2 regions of the Rothia sp. LK2588 genome follow, and region 2 is predicted to be linked to the other one. Evidence: predicted binding sites of a transcription regulator. Region 2 holds the regulator's gene; the other holds the start of a gene.
What was found. Region 2 encodes HspR, which represses chaperone genes until heat shock. Its sites were predicted from a motif close to AAGTTGAGTCNNNNNGACTCAACTT; they were not measured.
Positions count from the first base shown of each region.

Region 1 (11,052 bases), on a different contig from region 2:
AGGTTCTGAATGTAGCGGCGGCGATCCTCGGTGGTGACGATACCGGTGCGGATGACCTCGGCGTTGGCGGCCATTTCGCGCTCGAGCCGCATCGCGGCGGTGTCGGTCGAAGGTTCGTTAGCGATGTCCAGGGAGTCTTGATTGCGATCGGGGTGGCCTGTGGGCTGGGCGCTACGGCTTGTCATTCAAGCTCCTGAGTCTGTGTTGCGGGGCGGACGCGCGAGGCGGGTATCGCGGACGACGAGAGTTAATCTTAGGTCAGGCCAGGAGAGGTTCCAAGAGCTACCCCCTGGGAGAACCTGGGGTGATTTTGACCATCTTCGGGCTCAACAACGCACCAAAAAACCGGCCCGCACGGGTGGTGCGGGCCGGTGGTGGGGGGGGGAGGGGGCGTCTTACTTGACGTTGCCCTCGCCGTCTTCGAGGTGAGCGCGCAGGAACCACTGGAACTTCTCGAGCTCGGCGGTCTGACCGATGAGCAGGTCTTCGGTCACCGGGTCGACGTCACCGATTTTGGCGATGGCCGCGCGGTGGTCTTCGATGATTCCGATGTAGACCTCGTTCAGCGCACGAATGTGCTCGATGCCGGTGGCGCGGTCAACCGGGTAGTCCTCCCAGGTGCGCTTCTTGACCAGGTCGCCAGGCAGACCGTTGGGGCTAACACCCAGAGCAGCCATGCGCTCGGCGAGATCGTCGGCGAAACCGCGTGCCAGCTCCACCTGGGGATCGAGCATCTCGTGGATGCCGATGAAGTTCGGGCCGACCACGTTCCAGTGGGCGTGCTTGAGGGTCAGATGCAGGTCGTTGATGGCGTGCAGACGCAACTGCAGGGTTTCGCCGACCTGGTGGCCTGCTTCGTTGGTGAGACCCGGCACGGTGTATTCAGAGTTCTGGGCTGACATTGGAATTCCTTTCCGTCGATTGCTGTACTGCTTACAGCTTATCGACTTTGCGCAGGAACTTCCAGGGTTATTACGAATTATTCATAATAAACCCACCCGAGGGGGCGCGCTACGAGTTGAACGCCTTCAGAATTGCCTCGAGGGAAAGGTCCTCGTGGCGAACCTGGGCGTCACCGGCGTCGGCGGGTACCTCGACTTCGCCGGGCACCACGATGACCTTCATGCCGGCGTCCGTGGCGCTACGAACGCCCGAGGGGGAGTCTTCGATCGCCACGCACTGCGTGGGATCCACGCCGAGGTGCTGGGCGCCCAGCAGGTAGGGCTCCGGGTGCGGTTTCGAGTGGGTGGTCTGCTGATCGCCAATCACCGTGGCGAAGACGCCCGGGGCCTTCTCAGCGGTGCGCTCGGCCACCGAGGTGGTGGCGTTGGTGACGACCGCGCAGGGAATTCCAGCCTGCTTGAGTTGGTCCAGCAACGGGCGAATGCCGGGCAAGAAGTCGTACTCGGCGTCTGCGAAGTACTCGTGCATGTAGGTGATGAGGAGCTGCTCGATCTCCTCCAGCGGGCGATCCACACCTACCTCCTGCAGGCGTTCTAGGGTGGCCTGGATCGAGTAACCCAAGACTGCCTTGGTGTCCTCAGAGCTCCAGGTGGTGCCGTGTTCGGCGCAGATGCGTTGCTTGGCTTTCTCCCAGATCGGTTCGGTGTCAACGAGGGTGCCGTCATGGTCAAAAAGTACGGCCTGGGGCAAGGGTGAGGAGGTAGAAAAAGGCATGGTTTTAGCCTACTAGAATGAGGGGCATGAGCGCAGAAAACTCCGTCTTGCACCGCCCCTCCGGCCCGTGGCATCGCGCCGTACTCTGGGCCGCCGTTCCCGGCGCTATCGTGGCGGCCGCGTGGATCACCGCCGGTCGTGCGCTGTTTGGGGCCGGCGGTTGGCTCGTGCCGGTTTTCGCCGTCAGCTTCGGCCCCCTCCTGCTCGTGGTTTTGCTTGTTTCCGCCTGGTACGGCGTCAAGGACGCCCGCCGCCACTCACCCGGCACCGGTACCTCGACCGCGCTGGCGGTGTTGCACCCGGTTACCTGGTTGCTGGCCTTCATTTTCGGAATGCTCTGCCCCGACCGGATAGACGGCCGCACCGTCTCGGCGGCCTCGCAGTTGCTGGGGTACGAGTTCGTAGGGTTGTCGGCCGGTTTCGGCAACACCTTCGGCATTCTGACCTTCGTGGCCGCGTTTGCCACCCTCCTCGTGGCGATCTCGCAGGCGCGCCGCTCGGCGCGCCGTGCCGCCGGTATCACCGAGGCCGATGAAGAAGAGTTCGAGCGCTCGCAGAGTTCGTACGAGTTCTTGGACTAGCCGTTCTTCGTTGAGCCGTGCTGGGCCTAACCGTTGTGACCGCAGACCTTGGGTGCGGCGTCCACCCTGAGCTAAAAAGGTTTAAAACCTATTGCGCCCGCAGAGTTGAGCGAGGTACACTCAAGTTACTTGAAATATCCCAACTCAAACGAGAGGTAAAGAATGGACGCTAAATTTACGACGTCCTCGCAAGAGGTCATCAATAGCGCGAACATGAACGCGCAAACCGCAGGCAACCCCACCATCGAACCGGTACACCTGCTCAAAGCACTGCTGGACCGCCGCGAATCGGTGGCGGTAGCGGTACTCAAAGCCGCCGGTGTCGACGTCGATGCCGTCTCGACTGCGGCGTCCAACGAGATCGCCAAGCTGGTGAAGAACTCCGGTTCCAGCGTGAGTCAGGCCCAGTTCAGCCGCAACGCCCTGCGCGTGATCCAAACCGCCCAAACCAAGGCCCAAGAACTCGGTGACAGCTTCGTCTCGACCGAACTGCTGCTCTTCGGCATCGCCTCCGGTGAAGACCCCGCCGCCCAGGCACTGAAGAACGCCGGAGCTACCGCCGAGACCATCGCCCGGACCATCCCCACCGTGAGAGGAGACCGCACCGTGGATACCCCCGACCCCGAGGGCACCTTCCAGTCGCTGGAGAAGTACGGCACCGACCTGACCGCCATCGCCCGCGAAGGCAAACTCGACCCGGTCATCGGCCGCGACTCCGAGATCCGCCGCGTGGTGCAGGTGCTCTCGCGCCGCACCAAGAACAACCCGGTGCTCATCGGCGAACCCGGCGTCGGCAAGACCGCCGTGGTCGAGGGGCTGGCTCAGCGCATGGTCTCCGGGGACGTCCCCGAATCCCTGCGCGGCAAGACGCTGATCTCGCTGGACCTGGGCTCGATGGTTGCCGGGGCGAAGTACCGCGGTGAATTCGAGGAGCGCCTCAAAGCGGTTCTCGAGGAAATCCGCAAGTCTGAGGGCCAGATCGTGACCTTCATCGACGAGATCCACACCGTCGTGGGTGCGGGCGCCTCCGAGGGTTCGATGGACGCCGGCAACATGCTCAAGCCCATGCTGGCCCGTGGCGAACTGCGACTCATCGGCGCGACCACGCTCAACGAATACCGCGAGAACATCGAGAAGGACGCCGCGCTGGAGCGCCGTTTCCAGCAGGTGTACGTCGGTGAGCCCTCGGTGGACGACACCGTCGGCATCCTGCGCGGTTTGAAGGAGCGCTACGAGGCCCATCACAAGGTGGCCATCGCCGACTCGGCACTGGTGGCTGCAGCCAACCTGTCCAACCGTTACATCCCCTCGCGTCAGTTGCCCGACAAGGCGATCGACCTGATCGATGAGGCCGCCTCGCGACTGCGCATGGAGATCGACTCGGCACCCGAAGAGATCGACATGCTCCGCCGCGCCGTAGACCGGTTGACCATGGAAGAGCTGGCGCTGGCCAACGAGTCAGACCCGGCATCGGTCGAACGTTTGGAAGCGTTGCGCGCCGAGATGGCCGACAAGAAGGAAGAGCTGGATTCGCTTAACGCCCGTTGGGAAGCGGAGAAGGCCGGCCTGAACCGCGTGGGTGACATCAAGAACAAGATCGACGAATTACGCTCGGCGGCCGAAGTCGCACAGCGCGAGGGCAACCTGGCCGAGGCGTCCAAGTTGCTCTACGGTGAGATCCCTGCTCTGGAACGCGAACTGCACGACGCCCAGAAGGCGGAGGAATCCGCCGGTGGCGAGGCCATGGTCTCCGAAGAGGTCACCGCAGACGACATCGCCGAGGTCATCTCTGCCTGGACCGGCATCCCCGCCGGCAAGATGCTACAGGGCGAGACCGAGAAGCTGCTCAACATGGAGTCCGAACTGGGCAAGCGCCTGATCGGTCAGAAGAGCGCGGTGCAGGCCGTCTCCGACGCGGTGCGCCGCTCCCGCGCGGGCATCGCCGACCCCGACCGTCCGATCGGATCGTTCCTCTTTCTGGGCCCGACCGGTGTGGGCAAGACCGAGCTGGCCAAGGCCCTGGCTGAGTTCCAGTTCGACGACGAGCACGCTCTGGTGCGCATCGACATGAGCGAGTACTCGGAGAAGCACACCGTCTCGCGTTTGGTCGGCGCCCCTCCCGGATACGTGGGCTATGACCAGGGTGGTCAGCTGACCGAGGCCGTGCGGCGTCGCCCCTACTCGGTGGTGTTGTTGGACGAGGTCGAGAAGGCTCACCCCGACGTCTTCGACATCCTCCTGCAGGTGCTCGACGACGGACGACTCACCGACGGCCAGGGTCGCACCGTGGACTTCCGCAACGTGATCCTGATCCTCACCTCGAACCTCGGTTCGCAGTTCTTGGTCAACAGCGAGCTCGATGACGAGGAGAAGCGCAAGTCGGTCATGAACGTGGTTCACCAGGCCTTCAAGCCGGAGTTCCTCAACCGTCTGGACGACACGATTATGTTCGAACCGCTTACGGTTCAGGACCTCTCGCGGATTGTGGGCCTGCAGCTGGAGTCGATGGCGGCCCGCCTGGCCTCCCGCCGCATCACCCTGGACGTGACCGAGGCGGCCTCCGAGTGGCTGGGACTGACCGGTTACGACCCCGCCTTCGGCGCGCGTCCGCTGCGCCGCCTGGTGCAGACCGAGGTGGGCGACCGCCTGGCCAAGGGCATTCTGGCCGGCACCATCCGCGATGGTCAGACTGTGAAGGTGGACGTCAACCCCGACGTCGCCAGCGACGGCCTGGTGGTCACGGCCGAGTAAGATCCGCGACTTCCCGATTTTTGCCCGAGTTCCCTGTTCTGCGCAGGGATCTCGGGCATTTTTCGGTATTTCGCGGATCTAGAGGACGACGGCGTCGTCGGGGGCGTGCAGGCTACCGTCGGCCAGCGCGTCCAGTACTGCCGGCACTTCGACCACCTGCCGCGCGTCCCCCTCCTCCGCCAGGACGCGGCGGGTCAGCTCCGGCAGGCGCAACTGCTCAGGACCGGTGACGGTGACGATGCCCTGCCCCTGGTTGCCCAGCGCGGCGTCCACTAGGAAATCCGCGACCTTCGCCATGGGAACCGGCTGAACAGCCCAGTCTTGCACCTTCACCTCGGTCTCGGTCTGCTCGACCGCCGCGGGGTTCAGTGCGAACTCGTGCCACTGCGTCGAACGGACCACTACGGTGGGAACGTCGCAGGTGAGCAGAATGTTCTCCTGATCGTAGCGCGCCTGGTAGAAGGGGAATTCTTGCAACGATTGCTTCTGCACCCCGTTGATCGACAGCATCACCACGCGCTCTACCCCGGCCTTTTCGGCGGCGGTGACCACGTTGCGAGCGGCCTGCGAGATTTCTACCGAGGGATTGGCATGATCCAGCGTGGCTACCTGCGAAACGTCGATGAGGGCGCTGACCCCCTGCAGCGCCTCGCTCAGACCCTCGCCGGTGAGCAAGTCAACTCCGTCGGTGCGGGAGATCCGCACGACCTCGTGACCGGCCGCGTTCAAGCGATCGACGAGAAGGGAACCCATGGCGCCCGAAGCGCCTGCAACTGCAATCTTGTTCATGATTGCTCACTTTACCGTGGCCAAGAAACCCTGCCCGGGCAATAATGGGGGAGTGAACTTCGAATCTTCCTCACGCGCCTCCAGCTACGCCTCCGATGAACAGTCCCTAGCCAGACCAGACATCGCGATTGCCCACCGCTCGGCACTGCGCTCCATCCAGCGCGTGGTGGAGGAGACCGCGATGGCCACCGACCCGGAAGTCGCCCGCGACGGGATCGGGCAGATGCTGGACGCCGGTGGCGTGCTGGTGCTGACCGGGGCCGGGGTCTCCACCGGCTCGGGCATTCCCGACTACCGCGGCCCGCAGGGATCTTTGAAGAAACACCGGCCCATGACCTATCAGGAGTTCCGCTACGACGACGGCGCCCGCCAGCGCTACTGGGCGCGCTCCTACGTGGGCTGGCGCCGGATGCGCCGCGCCGAACCCAACGCGGCCCACTACTTGCTGGCCAAGTTCGAAGAGTGCGGCGCGCTGGCCGGTTTGGTGACCCAGAACGTGGACGGCCTGCATATGCGCGCCGGCTCTCAAAACGTGGTGGCCATCCACGGCGACCTCGATCGGGTGATCTGCCTGATGTGCGGTCATCTCGAGGCGCGCGGTCACATGGACCTGCGCATGGCCGAGGTGAACCCGGGGTACCTGGAGCGGTTGGAATCCGAGGAGCTGCAGGTCAACCCCGACGGCGATGTCGAACTCGACGACTCGTTCATTCGCGACTTCCAGATGGTCGGCTGCGAGGTGTGCGGTTCGACCCGGCTCAAACCCGACGTGGTCTACTTCGGTGAGTCCGTTCCCGCCGAGCGCAAGGCGGCGGTGGCGCAGATGGAGCGGGACGCGGCGTCCCTGTTGATCGTGGGTTCGTCGGTGGCGGTGATGAGCGGTTTCAAGCTGGCGCTCAACGCGCAGAAGGCGGGGAAGCCGATCGGCGTGATCAACGGCGGCCCCGGACGCGCCGACACCCGCGCCACCTACCTCTGGCGTACCGAGGTGGCGGCGGCGCTCGCGCAGCTCGTGTGAGGGTTGCGCTCGCGCAGTTGAGGTGATTTTTCCCGCGATTTATCACGACGTGGGATGCGAGTCTGCATAATACACAAAAAACCTGTACCCTTAAGAAACGAAACACTTGTAAGCATTCCAGGGGCTAACTGTGCTCTAGCACGCTGGCTTCGGGGACACGACGGATAAAGAGGGGGTCACGCCATGGGGCGCGGCCGTCAAAAGGCTAAAGCAACAAGGCAGGCTCGGGAGATGAAGTACTTCAGCCCCGAGACAGACTACAGCGCGCTCGAACGCGAGCTTAGTAGTACCCGTAAGAGTTCATCTCAGGCATCCTCTACTCCTCGTTACGAGCAAGAGGACGACTACTCGGAGTACATCGATAAATACGCCGACGACTACCGGGGCGACGACTAACCGGCACACCGCAACCGGAGCCGTCTGAACCATTGACAACAGAACAGCCCAGGCATCTCTGCCCGGGCTGTTTTGTTTTACCTTACTTGGATGATGCAGGACGCTGGTCGGCGGCGTGAGCCAGGTACAGCACCCGTCGATTCACCCCCGTTGAGAACGACAACAGGCGAAACTCCGGGCAGTACTCCACCGTGGTCTCCGAGTCTCGGGGGAGCGAGTTGAAGTGCTTCACCGCCTGAGATACATGCCCCGGGTGATGATGCCACATCTCTAACCGCTCTCCGCTTAACTGGAGCGTGATGAAGTTGCCGCGAGCCTCCATGTGAAACACCGGCGTCCAGCTATCGCTCTTGGCTGCCAGGCGGGCGTGAATGTGGTGTACCTCGTAACCGGGCCAATACACATCGCAGCCGCAGCTGAGAAGGCTACCGAAAACCTGGGGTTCGGGGGTGGACGGAAGATTGCTCATGATGAGCTCCTTGAAATTCGCAAACTTCCACCGGCACGGTTGCGCGGGTGGCCGATCTTCTCACAGGGGCACCGTGCGCGAAACGCGGTTGCCAGCCAACCAGCTGTGAGCCTTGAGGTTGGTCTTCTGGATCGTGGAAATTATCTTAACACAGCGAGTTCCCGATTTTTGTGCGAATTCCCGGCTGTGCGCAGGGAAAACGTGCAAAAATCGGGAACTCGCCGATCTGAAGAGGAGGGGTTAGCCGGCGTACTGGTTGAGCAGCACCGCCGCGCCGCCGTCCACGCCCTTGGCGCCCTGAACGTAATCGGGGCTCTGGGCATGGGTGCCGTCGTCCTCGGCTACGGTGCCCAGGATCCACGAGGTCAGTCCACGATCGTTCAGGCGCTTGACCGCGGCGTCCGCCACCGAGGGATCCACCACGGCGATCATACCCACGCCCAGGTTCAGCGTGCGCTCGAGGTCTGCCTGGGGCACCGAACCGAGCTCGCCGATCAGGCGGAAGATCGCCGGAACCTCCCAGGTCGAACGGTCCACCACGCCCACGGTGCCCACGGGCAGAACGCGGGCCAGGTTAGCCGCCAAGCCGCCACCGGTCACGTGCGAGAAGCCGCGGATGCCGGCGCCGGTCTTGCCGTCTTCGCCGTTGACCGGGAAGGCCTCGATGAGATCCAGGCAATCGGCGGTGTAGATGCGGGTCGGTTCGAGCAGTTCTTCGCCAAGGGTGCGGCCCAGCTCGTCCACCTGGCGGTCCAGGCCCCAACCGGCCACGTTGATGACCTTGCGTACCAGCGAGTAACCGTTGGAGTGAATGCCGGAGGAGGCCATGCCAATCAACACGTCGCCCGCGCGCACACGGTCGGGGCCGAGGAGCTCGTCCGCCTCGACGATGCCGGTTGCGGCGCCGGCGACGTCGTACTCGTTCTCGGCCAGCAGACCGGGGTGCTCGGCGGTCTCGCCGCCGACGAGGGCGGTGCCTGCCAGCGAGCAACCCTCGGCCACACCGCGCACGATGTCGGCGATGCGCTCGGGAACCACCTTGCCGGTGGCGATGTAATCGGTCATGAACAGAGGACGCGCGCCGGTGACCACGATGTCGTCAACGACCATGCCCACCAGGTCGTGGCCGATGGTGTCGTGCACGTCCAGCGACTGCGCGATGGCAACCTTGGTACCCACACCGTCGGTGGAGGTGGCCAGGTACGGTTTGCGGTAGTCCTTGAGCACTGAGAGATCGAACAGGCCGGCGAAACCGCCCACGCCACCGACCACGCCGGGACCGTGGGTGGCCTTGACTGCGCCCTTCATGAGCTCGACCGCGCGGTCGCCGGCCTCGACGTCCACGCCTGCGGATGCGTAGGTTACGGTTTTCTGGGTTTCGCTCATGAGTTGTCCTTCTCAGAATCGATGGTGTCAGCGTTCTCGGCGGGAACCTTGTCTTCGGGGAACACGAGTGATTCGAGGTCGGCGTCCGGGCTGGGCTCGCACGAACCCTCGGGGCCGTTCTCGGAGACCTGTTCGGCATCGGCCACCTCTGCTGGGGAGGGGGTGTGCTCGCCCAGCTTGTTCTCCAGCTTGTCCGAACCGGGGCGGGTCTCGATGGAAACGGCCTGAGCGCCCTCGGGCTTCTGAGCCACCGGACGCTCGGCGGTCACCTCACCGATCGACGACGACAGCGGGCCGCCGCCTCCGTTGTGTTCCTTGGTGTCGAAGATGGATTTACCGATCTTCTCGGGGATCGGGATGGGGTATTCACCCGTGAAGCAGGCGGTGCAGAGGTTTTCGCGCTGCTGGTGGGTCGCGGCGATCATGCCGTCTTCGGAGATGTAACCCAGCGAGTCGGCGCCCAGCGAGTTGCCGATCTCTTCGATGGTCAGGCCGTTGGCGATCAGCTCCGAGCGGGAGGCGAAGTCGATGCCGTAGAAACAGGGCCACTTCACCGGCGGGGAGGAGATGCGCACGTGCACCTCTTTAGCGCCGGCCTCACGTAACATGCGCACGAGCGCGCGCTGGGTGTTGCCGCGCACGATCGAATCGTCAATCACGATCAGGCGCTTGCCCTCGACCACCGATTTCAGCGGGTTGAGCTTCAACCGGATGCCCAGCTGACGGATGGTCTGCGATGGCTGAATGAAGGTGCGGCCCACGTAGGCGTTCTTGACCAGGCCGTTGCCATAGGGAATGCCCGACTCTTCGGCGTAACCGATCGCCGCGGGCACACCGGATTCGGGGGTGGGCATCACCAGGTCGGCCTCGACCTGGTGTTCGCGGGCGAGCTGGCGACCCATCTCTACGCGCGATTCGTAGACGGAGCGGGCGTTGATGGTGGTGTCGGGGCGAGCCAGGTAGACGTACTCGAACACGCAGCCGGCCGGCTTGGCCTGGGCGAAGCGCGTGGAGCGGAGGCCGCCGTCCTCGTCGATGATGATGAACTCGCCGGGCTCGACCTCGCGCACGTACGCAGCGCCAACGATGTCCAGCGCCGCGGTCTCGCTGGCCACGACCCAACCGCGGTCGAGTCGGCCGAGCACGAGCGGACGCACCCCTTGGGGGTCGCGGGCGGCGTAGAGCGTGTTTTCGTCCATGAACACGAGGCAGAATGCGCCCTGCAGAGTGGGCAGCAACTGCAACATGGCATCTTCGAGGGAATCGGCATCGTGTTCGGCCAGCAGTGCGGTGACCAGTGCGGTGTCGGTGGTGTTACCCTGCGCGATTTCACCGCGGCTGGGGGCCGCGCCGGAGTTTTTATCCAAAACCCGGTCGTAGAGCTCCGCCGAGTTGGTGATGTTGCCGTTGTGGGCGAGGGCGATGGTGCCGTGCGGGGTGCCACCGAGGGTGGGCTGTGCGTTGGCCCAGTGGCTGGCTCCGGTGGTGGAGTAGCGGCAGTGCCCGACTGCCATGTGGCCGGTCATCGCCGAGAGGGTGGACTCGTCGAAAACCTGCGAGACCAATCCCATGTCTTTGTAGACGTTGATCCGTTTGCCGTCGCTGGTAGCAATGCCCGCGGATTCTTGACCGCGGTGTTGCAACGCGTAGAGACCGTAGTAGGTCAGTTTCGCGACGTCTTCGCCAGGGGCCCAAACGCCGAATACACCGCATTCGTCTTTGGGGCCGTGGTCGATGGGGTCGAGGTCGTGCGTTAGTTTTCCGTCAGGACGAACCAATTGTTGCCATCTTTTCGAAAAGTAGGATGCAAGGGTTTCTGCGTTGACCGTTGCTTGCCGACGTTTTCCGCGTCACAACAGGCCAAGACCCTCCTTAGTCTATCCGATCGGCGGGGATCGCGCGGACTGTCTCGGCGTGCTTGGCCGAACGGCGATCCAGCAACAGGGCGATGGCCGTAGCCAGCGCCGCACCGGCAGCACCCAGGG
Region 1 is NZ_JAYWLS010000002.1:220,715-231,766, reverse strand. Features, by position in the region: gene VVR12_RS05405 (VIT1/CCC1 transporter family protein) at 1-185, opposite strand, end outside; gene VVR12_RS05400 (Dps family protein) at 396-902, opposite strand; gene VVR12_RS05395 (HAD family hydrolase) at 1,012-1,677, opposite strand; gene VVR12_RS05390 (hypothetical protein) at 1,704-2,258, shown strand; gene clpB (ATP-dependent chaperone ClpB) at 2,421-5,009, shown strand; gene VVR12_RS05380 (SDR family oxidoreductase) at 5,088-5,798, opposite strand; gene VVR12_RS05375 (Sir2 family NAD-dependent protein deacetylase) at 5,761-6,816, shown strand; gene VVR12_RS05370 (DUF3073 domain-containing protein) at 7,000-7,212, shown strand; gene VVR12_RS05365 (hypothetical protein) at 7,295-7,681, opposite strand; SAM riboswitch class IV at 7,698-7,814, opposite strand; gene purM (phosphoribosylformylglycinamidine cyclo-ligase) at 7,922-9,067, opposite strand; gene purF (amidophosphoribosyltransferase) at 9,064-10,845, opposite strand; gene VVR12_RS05350 (hypothetical protein) at 10,940-11,052, opposite strand, start outside.
Region 1: clpB (ATP-dependent chaperone ClpB) is a predicted target of HspR. The motif match lies at 2,361-2,385, and genes of this name have one in related genera.

Region 2 (11,052 bases):
AAGACGATGATACGAACCGGCACCGCGTTGATGGCGCGGGGCAGGGTCTTGTAGGGGTCTGCGGTCTCAGCTGCGGCGGTACCGACGAGCTCAGAACCGAGGAAGGCGAAGAGCGCAATCTGGAAGGCGCCGAGGAAGCCGACAACGCCCTTGGGGAACATGCCGCCGTCGTTCCAGAGGTTAGCCACCTGCGCGGTGGTGCCGCTGGGGGCGGTGAAGCTCATGGCGACCATGATGCCACCGACGACGATGAGGCAGAGAATCGCGACGATCTTGATGAGCGCGAACCAGAACTCGATTTCGCCGAAGCTCTTCACCGAGGGCAAGTTGAGCGCCAGCAACAGGGTGATCACGACGATAGCGGGGATCCACTTGGGAATGTTAGGCCACCAGAACTGGCTGTAACCGGTGATGGCGATAACGTCTGCGACGGCGGTGACCACCCAGGTGAACCAGTAGGACCATCCGACGAAGAATCCGGCGCCGGGGCCGAGGATGTCGGAGGCGAAGTCGGAGAACGACTTGTAGGACAGGTTGGAGAGCAACAGCTCACCCATGGCGCGCAACACGAAGAAGATGACCGCGCCGATGATCATGTAGACGAAGAGGATCGATGATCCGGTGAGGTGAATGGTTTTGCCCGAACCCATGAACAGGCCGGTACCGATCGCACCACCAATGGCGATCAGCTGAATGTGGCGGTTGCTGAGCCCGCGCTTTAGTCCTTCTTCGGCGCTTGCCGCGTGCTGTTCGTGGTGATGCTCCGTACTAGTGCTAGGCATCAGGCCTCCCAGTCATGTTTGTGGAAAATGGCGTGGCGCGTGAAGACCACCCGTATCGAGGGAGTGTTTGGATTGAGGGCACGCCCGGGGTGGTTCACAACGTCATTGGGTCAATAGTAGACCCTTACCACTGTAAATGAGTACTGCGTCACGTTAAATCTGCGGTTCTGTGGGCTCTCTAGCGTTCGGGAGAGATTTAATCAGGCCACCTATTCCACATCTAGATGTTTTCCTTGTAAAGTCATCTGTGAAAGTGAATCCCGATTTAGCAAAGGAAGAACTCACATGTCGCTGATTTCAAACGCTGCACTGCGCGCAACCACTGGCGCTTTCATCCTCAACTCCGGTATCGGCAAGTTGGGCATGGACGAAGGCACCGCAAGCTACCTGCAGGGTATGGCAAAGACCGGTGTTCCCCAGGTTGAGGCGCTGGACGCCAAGACTTTCGGCAAGGCTCTCTCCTACGCCGAGACCGCTCTGGGTGCGGCCCTGCTGTGCCCCTTGGTTTCCCCTCGCATCGCTGGTCTGGCTCTGACCGGTTTCGGTGCTGGCATGCTGACCATGTACTTCGGTAACGATGACATGACTCAGGAAGACGGCATCCGCCCCTCGCAGGAGGGCACCGCTCTGGCCAAGGATGTGTTCCTGGTTGGCGCCGGCCTGGCTCTGGTCTTCTCGCGCAAGGGCCTCTAAGCTCAGCTAGCGCGTAGCTTATCTGCGGACGCCGCCTGCACCTTTTCGGTGCGGGCGGCGTCTTTGTGTGTTCGGCTAAGATGGGAGTTTGCGCCTGCGCCTGCGGGCGCGCCCCGGCGGTGCTTTCGTGTTTCCGCATGCGCCGGTAGTTGCTGGAATCGGAGGAGAAGATTCGTGGAAACCAATAAGCAGAGGGCCAAGCAGGCCGAGCAGGAGCGTTTGCGCGCGGCGGGCATTGACCCGGCGGAGCAGCAGACCCCTGAGAAGTTTTATCGTAAGCCGTTGTCTTTTGTGCGTCGTGGTGATCGTTTGACCGGGCGCCGGTTGAAGGCTTGGGAGAAGTACGCGCAGGATTATGTTCTGGATATCCCGCGTGAGATGACGGATACCTCGGTGGCCCCGGAGGCGCATTTCGATCAGCTTGAGGTGTTTGGCCGCGAGGCGTACCAGGTGCTGGAGATCGGTTCGGGCCTGGGCGAGGCGATTGTGCACCGCGCCGCGGAGGTTCCCGAGGCGAACTTCTTGGCGGTGGAGGTCTATACCCCGGGAATCGCTGATTTGCTGCGCAAGATGGCGAGCGAGGGCGTGGAGAATGTGCGCGTGGCGCAGGCCAACGCCCCGGAGCTGTTGGACAACATGTTGGAGGAGAACTCCATCGATGAGTTGTGGGTGTTCTTCCCGGACCCCTGGCATAAGACCCGCCACCATAAGCGCCGACTGGTGAGCCCCGAGTTCGCTTCGAAGGTGGCCCGCGTGTTGAAGCCCGGCGGTATTTGGCGACTTGCGACCGACTGGGAGGAGTACGCGATCGTGATGCGCGATGTGCTGGACGCTCACCCCGATTTTGAGAATCTGCACGCCGGCGAGGGCGCAACGGAGGAGGATCCTGCCGGTGGTTGGGCTCCGCGGTGGGAGGGTCGCACGTTGACCTCCTTCGAGCGGAAGGCTGGCGAGGCAGGACGCAGCGCGCACGACCTCACGTACCGCCGCCGCTAATAGGGCTGAGGTGGGCCACTGTTCGGCCGGCCCCACGGTTTTGTACCCCGTAAAGTGCAGTGTACCTATCTAGGAATGTACGTGGCGCTTTGCGGGGTACAAACCTGTGAAGGATGTTTTTCAGGGGATAGCTATGAGAAGCTTAGAACTCAGAAGAACCCTCTTTGTGTCGCGAGTTCTCCCTTCCCTCTTTCTCTCTGAGCTCGGCTCCCTTTTTGGCGTCGCGCATTATTCCAAAAAAGCCCTTCATGCACTGGATTGCGAAGGAGATGAAGAAAACCACAGCCAGGACGACACCCACCACGAAACCGGTGCTTCCGGGTTCAAACCGTGGCAGAACCAGAAATCCCACAATTCCATATCCGATCCAGCTAATAATAAAAAGGGGAACATTTACATATTTGAATGGGTTGAACATTATTTTCATCCTTTGTGTTTCATTTTATTTTTATCTACGGCTTCAGCCCCATAATGCTCTCGCCCTGCGAGCTAGGGACATCATCGACGCAATTCGCTGCATTACACGCCAGAGTTAACTACTGCGATGAAGGTCAATGCACAAGGCGGGCAGAATATGCGATTCCGATCTCGGCGAGGGGTGCCACAATAAGAAGGTTACTAAGAGTGAGAGTTGAGCATATCCCTGTGTGTGTTATGGATTACAACACTTTCCATAATACTCCCCCCCCCATACAAAAATGCAGTTATATGAACATTCATATAACTGCATCTGCACAGCCACTACCGGTTATGCACCCGGGGGCTTAGGCATCGTCCTTCAATCCCAGAATCTCACGGACGCGGAGGATTACCTCGGTGCCGTAGAGCTCGATCGAGCGCATCGAGTACTCGTGCGGCAACGGGCCGTTTGAGTACTTCAGGTCAAAGCGGTTCACGCCCAGCGCGCTGACGGTTTTGGCAATCTTCTGGGCGACGGTCTCCGGGGAGCCGACGTAGAGGGAGCCGTGCTTGATCTCCTGGTCGAACTGCTCCTTCGAAGCCTGACCCCAGCCGCGTTCCCGGCCGATCTTGTTGCGGTTCGTGATCCAGTGCTCCACGATCTGCTCCTGGGCCTCGGCGTCTGTCTCGGCGATGTGGCCGGGCGAGTGCACGGCCACCGGCAGTTCACCGTTGCCCAGCTCCCGGTTCGCGCGGTGGTAGAGGTCCACGAAGGGCTTGAAGCGCGAGGCCGGGCCGCCAATAATCGCCAGCATCAGCGGGGTCTTGTATTGCGCGGCGCGAACAACCGACTCCGGGCTACCGCCCACGGCGATCCAGCGCGCCAGACCGCCCTCGGTCTCGGGGTAGACGCGCTGGTTGCGTAACGGGTTACGGTCGCCGGGGTTCCAGTTGAACGGTTCCTCAGAGGCTACCCGCGAGAACAGCTCCAGCTTATCGGCGAAGAGCTGGTCGTAGTCCTCCAACTTGTACCCGAACAGCGGGAAAGACTCGGTGAAGGAACCGCGGCCGAGCACGACCTCGGCGCGTCCATTGCTCAGGGCGTTGATAGTGGAGAATCGCTGAAAAACTCGAATCGGGTCGTCGGAGCTGAGAACGGTCACCGCCGACCCCAGGTGAATCCGCTCGGTGCTGGTGGCAAGCCCGGCCAACACCACGTCAGGTGCGGAGACCGCAAAATCGGGGCGGTGGTGCTCCCCCACCCCGAAGAAGTCCACGCCGACTCGATCGGCCAGCTGCCCCTGCGCCAACACGTTGCGGATCACCTGCGCCTGGGGCACAGGCGAACCGTCGGGGTTGACGGTGACGTCCCCGGAAGTATCGAGGCCCATCTGTAATTGTTGTTCGTTGACGGATTTCATGTGGTCCAGCTTTCTCGCTCGGCAATAGTACGTTTAGCGTTGGCCGCGGTACAACACCACGGCCTGGGAGCGGGAGCGCTGCGCCGGACGCTTGCCGCGCGCCAGGTGCACCACGTCGCCGGCGGTGCCGGCGGCGAAAACCCGGGACCCTTCGGCCAGTTTGGCGTGGGCCAGGTTCAGCTCCTCTTGAAGCTCCTCATTGCGTAAACGCAAAGCCTCGACCTGATGTTCCAGGTCCATGATGCGTTTGATTCCCTCCAGCGAGACGCCGTCCTGGGACAGCTGCTGGATCTCCTGTAGTTTCTCGACGTCGCGCTGGGAGTAGCGGCGGGCGCGTCCGGGCGCGCGGGAGGGCTGAACCAGACCCAAACGGTCGTACTGGCGCAGGGTCTGGGGGTGCATTCCCGCCAATTCCGCGGCCACCGAAATCACGAAAACCGGTCGTTCTGATCCAAGTGCCATGGTTTATTGCGCCGCCTTCCTGCTGAATTCTTCGCGCACCTTCCCTTGTCCGGCGAGGGCGATGAAGGCCTCGAAGGCCTGTTGCGCCTCGTCGCTGAGGTCGGCAGGTACCTGCACCTCGGGGATCACGATCAGGTTACCCGTTGCCTTCTTGGTGGTGAAGCCCTTGCCCTTGGCGCGCAGCTTGTTGCCCGCGGTGAATCCGGGCTTGAGCCGCATCTTGACGGTCTTGGCGTCCGGGGTGGGCACCTCGAGGATGGTTCCCTGCACGGCCTCCTGCAGCGATACAGGGATGCGTACCACGACGTCGTCCCCGTCGCGGGTGAAGACCGGGTGGGTGTCAACGGTGACGTGGACGATCAGGTCGCCCGCGCCGCCGGGGCCGGGCTGGCCCTTGCCGCGCAGCTTCAGCTTCTGCCCGCTTTTGACACCGGCCGGAATGCGGATGGTGGTCTCCGATCCGTCGTGCCGGCCGAGCGTGCGGCTGGTGCCGGTGAACGAGTCTTTGAACGAGATGCGGACGCTGGCCTCGGCGTCTGCGCCGCGGCGCGGTGCCTGCTGGAAGCCACCACCGCCGCCGAAACCGCCGCCACCGAACATGCCGCCGAGCAGGTCTTCGATGTTGATGTTTTGGCCGCCCGCGCTGAATCCGCCGGCACCGCCGGGGAAGCCCGCTCCGCCGAAGCCGCCCGGGAAGCCGCTTGCGCCGCCGGGGAAGCCCTGGGCGCCGGCGAATCCGGCGGCCCCGTACTTACGGATCTGGTCGTACTCTTCGCGCTGTTTCTTGTCGGAGAGCACGTCGTAGGCTTCGGCGACCTCTTTGAATTTCTTCTCGGCGGTTTCGTCGCCGGGGTGCTGGTCGGGGTGGTATTTGCGGGCCAGTTTGCGGTAGGCCTTTTTGATGTCGGCGTCTGACGCGCTCTCGGAGACGCCTAGCACCTTATAAAAGTCTTGATTCAGCCAGTTTTCGCTCGCCATGTGACGCCTCCTTCGGGGTCGTTCTTCATCTCTTTTAGAAAGTCTTTGCGGGGTATTTTGGGCGGTTGGGTGACACCGCCAGATCCCCCATATTTATGAGTGTGGGCGGGCCCGATCTCTCGAACCCGCCCTAGACGTTGCACCCGAGCGTTGGACAGCGGCTGTGCCGCTCAGCCGACTGGCTCGGGGCTGGCGTTTAAGGGATGTCGGCGGAAGCGGCACAGCCGCTGTCCACTCCCTTGTATGTACCGTCTATTCCGCCACAGCTACGGCCACCTGCGCCGTACGAACCACGCGATCCTTGACCTTGTAGCCATTGCGCAGAACCAACGCGATGTGGTCTTCTTCCACCTCGGAAGTCGGCTGCTGCAGTACCGCCTCGTGGACCTTCGGGTCGAAGGCTTCGCCGACTTCGCCGTAGCGTTCCAGACCGTGTCGGTTCAGGGTCGCTTCGAGCTTGTTGGCGATGGCGGCGAAGGGGCCGTCTTTGAGGTCGCCGTGGGTGCGTGCAGCATCGATGTCGTCGATGACCGGCAACAGCGCGGTGACCAGGTCTGCTACCACGTATTCGCGGAGCTGTTCCTTCTCCTTGTTGGAGCGGTTTTTGAAGTTGGTGAACTCCGCTTGCAGGCGGCGCAGATCTTCCAGACGCTCAGCTGCGAGCTGGGCGTTGGGGTCTTCCTGCTGTTCATCAGCTTCGGCGGGTGAAGCCTCGGCTTCTTCGGGTGCCGCCGCAGGGTTGGTGTCTGCGGCGGCGTCCTCAGATACACCTTCGGCCTCGGGGTGTCCGTCTGCGGAGGGCGCGTTGAATGCGTCTTCCAGGGGGTCGTTGCCCTGCTGGTCGTTGGTGTTTTCAGCCATGATTACTTCTTTTCGTCTTCGTCGTCGATTACTTCTGCGTCTTCTACGTTGTCGTCAGCCGCTGCCGATGCACCGTTGGCACCTTCGGCCTGTGCCGATGCGTACAGCGCCTCGCCCAGCTTGGTCTGGGACTGCTGGAGCTTCTCGAACGCGGTCTTGACGGCTTCGTCGTCGTCGCCTTCCAGGGCTTCCTTCACGGCGTCGACGTCGGCCTGGACCTCGTTCTTGACGTCCTCGGGCAACTTGTCACCGTTCTCCTTGATGAGCTTGTCGATGGAGTAGGCGGAGGTTTCAGCCTGGTTGCGGGTCTCGGCAGCTTCGCGGCGTGCCTTGTCCTGCTCGGCGTGAGCCTCGGCGTCCTTGACCATGCGGTCGATGTCGTCCTTCGACAGCGAGGTGCCACCGGTGATGGTCATCGACTGCTCGGTGCCGGTGCCCTTGTCCTTTGCGGAGACGTGGACGATGCCGTTGGCGTCGATGTCGAAGGTCACCTCGATCTGGGGTACGCCGCGGGGTGCCGGGGCGATACCGGTCAGCTCGAAGGTACCCAGGTTCTTGTTGTCGCGGGTGAATTCGCGCTCACCCTGGAAGACCTGAATCGATACCGAGGGCTGGTTGTCTTCGGCGGTGGTGAAGGTTTCCGAGCGCTTGGTCGGGATCGCGGTGTTGCGGTCGATGAGCTTGGTCATCACGCCACCCTTGGTCTCGATACCCAGCGACAGCGGGGTGACGTCGATGAGCAGAACGTCCTTGCGGTCGCCCTTGAGCACGCCGGCCTGAACTGCCGCGCCCATGGCCACGACCTCGTCGGGGTTGACGCCCTTGTTGGGTTCCTTGCCACCGGTGAGGTCCTTGACGACGTCGGCGACGGCGGGCATGCGGGTGGAGCCACCGACCAGGATGACGTGGGCGATCTCGGAGATCGATACGCCGGCTTCCTTGATGACGTCGTTGAAGGGCTTCTTGGTGCGCTCGAGCAGGTCCGAGGTCATGTCCTGGAACTTAGCGCGGGTGAGCTTTTCGTCCAGGTGGATCGGGCCTTCTGCGGTGACCGAGAGGTACTGCAACGAGATGTTGGTCGAGGTTGCCGAGGAGAGTTCCTTCTTGGCCTGCTCGGCTGCTTCGCGCAGACGCTGCAGAGCGATCTTGTCCTTGGAGAGGTCAGCGCCGGTCTTGGACTTGACCTGCTCCAGCAGCCAGTCGACGATGCGCTGGTCCCAGTCGTCACCACCGAGGCGGTTGTCACCGGCGGTTGCGCGCACCTGGATGGTGGAGAAGCCGTCTTCGTCCTTGCCGACTTCCAGCAACGAGACGTCGAAGGTACCGCCACCGAGGTCGAAGACCAGGATGAGTTCGTCTTCCTTGCCCTTTTCCAGGCCGTATGCCAGTGCGGCCGCGGTGGGCTCGTTGACGATACGCAGTACGTTCAGGCCTGCGATTTCGCCGGCCTCCTTGGTGGCCTGGCGCTCGGCGTCATTGAAGTATGCGGGAACGGTGATGACGGCGTCGGTGACGGTGTCGTTGAGGAAGGACTCTGCGTCGCCCTTGAGCTTCATCAGGGTGCGGGCGGAGATTTCCTGCGGGGTGTACTTCTTGCCGTCGATTTCAGTGGTCCAGTTGGTGCCCATGTGGCGCTTGACCGAGGAGATGGTGCGGTCAACGTTGGTCACTGCCTGGCGCTTGGCGACGTCGCCGACCAGAACTTCGCCGTCCTTGGAGAATGCGACGACGGAGGGGGTGGTGCGGGCGCCTTCGGCGTTGGCGATGACGGTGGGCTCACCACCTTCGAGCACCGATACAACAGAGTTGGTAGTACCGAGGTCGATACCTACTGCACGTGCCATGAGTTATTACTCCTTCGTGAGCTGTTTCTTGTCTAAATCTTGTGCGGCGGCCCGTGGAGTGCTCCGCGGGCTTTCGCGTTGATTCCATTCTGTCAGTTCTGGCGGCGATGTCAACAGAGTTGAGTCATATTCGCTCAATTTTTATTCGGCAAAGCAGCTCAAGGAAGTCGAGTAAAGGAGATAAAACCGCGAGATTCCGCGGTTTTTGATGTGGAAAAAGCCACTGAAAACTCTTGGTTCACCTTGAGCGAACCCGACTCAACTTGTGCGCACGAGGCCGCAACAGGCGTCCTTCGGTGGCCCATCGCGCCCCCAGAGGCCCCGCCAAAATCCACCAGAACCAACCGAGCATGCAAAAAACCCCGCGACCGGTGCGGCGGTCGCGGGGTTCTAAGTCATTCTTCGAGAAGCCGAAGCAATCTGAATTGATGCCGAAGCACAAAGCAGTATGTGTGTACGGTATTAGAATATACACAGTTTTCGGCCTCAATCGGCGATTTTATGTCAAATTCTTTCAGGAAAAACTCATACAAGGCCAGAAGCTCAACGAAAACTGAGCAGTAGCCCCGAGCCGCCTGCCCGATAGGAGAACCCATGTACAAAATCATGACGGTATGCACCGGCAACATCTGCCGCTCCCCCACCGCCGAATACCTCCTAAAGAAGGCCGCCGCAGACGCCGGCCTGGACGTCGAGGTGACCTCCTCCGGCATTTCCGACGAAGAACACGGCAACCCGATCGACCGCCGCGCCGCCAAGGTGCTCACTGAGCTAAACATCAACACCTCGGCGCACCGCGCACAGCAATTCACCCGCGATCACTTCGCCGCCAACGACCTCATCCTGGCGCTGGATCTCAACCACTACCGGGCCCTGATGCGCATGGCAGACAACGACGACGACCGAGCCAAAGTTCGCCTGTTGCGCGAATTCGACCCGACCGTCGCCGATCAAGATCACGACTCCTTGGGGATCTATGACCCCTGGTACGGCTCACAAGAGGATTTCTACACGACCTACGAGATGATCAAGGACGCCGTTCCCGGCGTCATCGACCACGTGAAGAGCGCGCAGTAGTTACTTCTTAAACTCGATCTCCTCGCCACCCATGATGTCCTTGACCTTCTTTACGTCAGGCTCGGAACCGATGGTGGCCCAGTTCTTGCCAGCCAGACCCCATTTGAAGGTCTCATCGGCCTTCTCGTCGCTCTTGGAGAGCTGATCGAAAGTATCGGCGTCGTCACCGGTGTAGATACCCAGGTTCATCTTCGGCTCGCCGGTGACCTGAGAGATTTCTTCGAAGCTGGTCAGATCGACATCCGAGCAGATGTAGATCTTCGAATCAGCGGGGATCTTGCTATTGCTCTTGGCGATCTCCTCGCGGAACTCCTCCTCTGAGGCGAAGGAATTGAGCAGGGTGTCGGAGTAGTTGTGGCACTTATCCAGGCCACCGGCCGCACTCGCCTCTTTCATCGTGGAGGTGAAATCGTCGTAGGAATCGAACTTATCTTTGCCGCCCAGCAGCATGGTCAGCAACGCGATGAGACCAATAATGAGCAAAAGACCGAGAACGGCCAGGCCGATCCACAGGCCCATGCGCGACTTCTTAGGTTGTTCGGCGTAGCTGGGGTTCGGCTGGCCATAGGTCTGGTTCTGGTGACCGTAGTTGCCCTGGTTGGCATCTCCGGGCACGCCGTAGGGCTGGTTCTGGGCGGTCTGGTTCTGACCCGGCACACCGTAGGGTTGATTCTGACCGGTCTGGTTCTGACCCGGCACACCGTAGGTTTGGTCTTGGCCGGGCTGGGCGGCGTTGACGTGTTGCCCGCCCTGGTGGTTCTGCCCCGGGATGCCGTAGGTCTGGTTCTGCTGACCGTCGGGAATATTCTGATTCTCGGGTAGGTTGTTGCCTGAAGGATCTGCGCCGGGAATGTTCTGGCTCATTGTTCTAACCTTTTCTTATCGTGTGCGAAACGAGTTCTGTGGGTCACACAGGTTACATTCAGCCTACGACAAGGGGACGTCCACACAAAAACCGACAGCCCAGCCCTACCCCCGCCTTCCGGAAGAAAGTATCGCCATGTTCGCAGCCCACCGCCTCGCCTATCACGGCCCGGCCTCATTGCATCCACTGGTGAGCCAGGTACAACAAGTGGCCGAGACCCGCACCGCACCGGTGGTGGTCGCACTCGACGGACGTTCCGGAGCCGGAAAATCCACACTGGCCGCTGACCTGGTCAAACAACTCTCCGAGTCCGGTTACGACGCCACGCTCTTTCAGCTCGAAGATCTCTACCAGGGCTGGCACGGCCTAACCCAAGCCGCGAATGAGTGGGCACGTATAGCCACCGAACTGCGTGAGCGCGGTGAAGCCACCTGGACTTCCTGGGACTGGGAGAAATCCACGCCCCTGCCCGGGCGTGTCGTCCGCGTCACGCACCGGCCCCAGCCACCAGCGTCCGTAGTGGTCGGCGAGGGCGTAGGTGCCTTCGCAGCTGAGGTCGACCTGCGCTGTTGGGTGCACCGGCCGAACGCCGCCCGCAAGTCCGCCGCACTGGCTCGCGACGGCGAGACCTACGCCCCGTATTGGGATATCTGGGCCGCTCAAGAAGAGGCGCT
Region 2 is NZ_JAYWLS010000004.1:318,249-329,300, forward strand. Features, by position in the region: gene VVR12_RS10055 (amino acid permease) at 1-782, opposite strand, end outside; gene VVR12_RS10060 (hypothetical protein) at 1,068-1,475, shown strand; gene trmB (tRNA (guanosine(46)-N7)-methyltransferase TrmB) at 1,695-2,471, shown strand; gene VVR12_RS10070 (hypothetical protein) at 2,614-2,889, opposite strand; gene VVR12_RS10075 (LLM class flavin-dependent oxidoreductase) at 3,236-4,291, opposite strand; gene VVR12_RS10080 (heat shock protein transcriptional repressor HspR) at 4,325-4,753, opposite strand; gene VVR12_RS10085 (DnaJ C-terminal domain-containing protein) at 4,757-5,731, opposite strand; gene VVR12_RS10090 (nucleotide exchange factor GrpE) at 5,984-6,592, opposite strand; gene dnaK (molecular chaperone DnaK) at 6,595-8,436, opposite strand; gene VVR12_RS10100 (low molecular weight protein-tyrosine-phosphatase) at 9,031-9,513, shown strand; gene VVR12_RS10105 (hypothetical protein) at 9,514-10,377, opposite strand; gene VVR12_RS10110 (hypothetical protein) at 10,514-11,052, shown strand, end outside.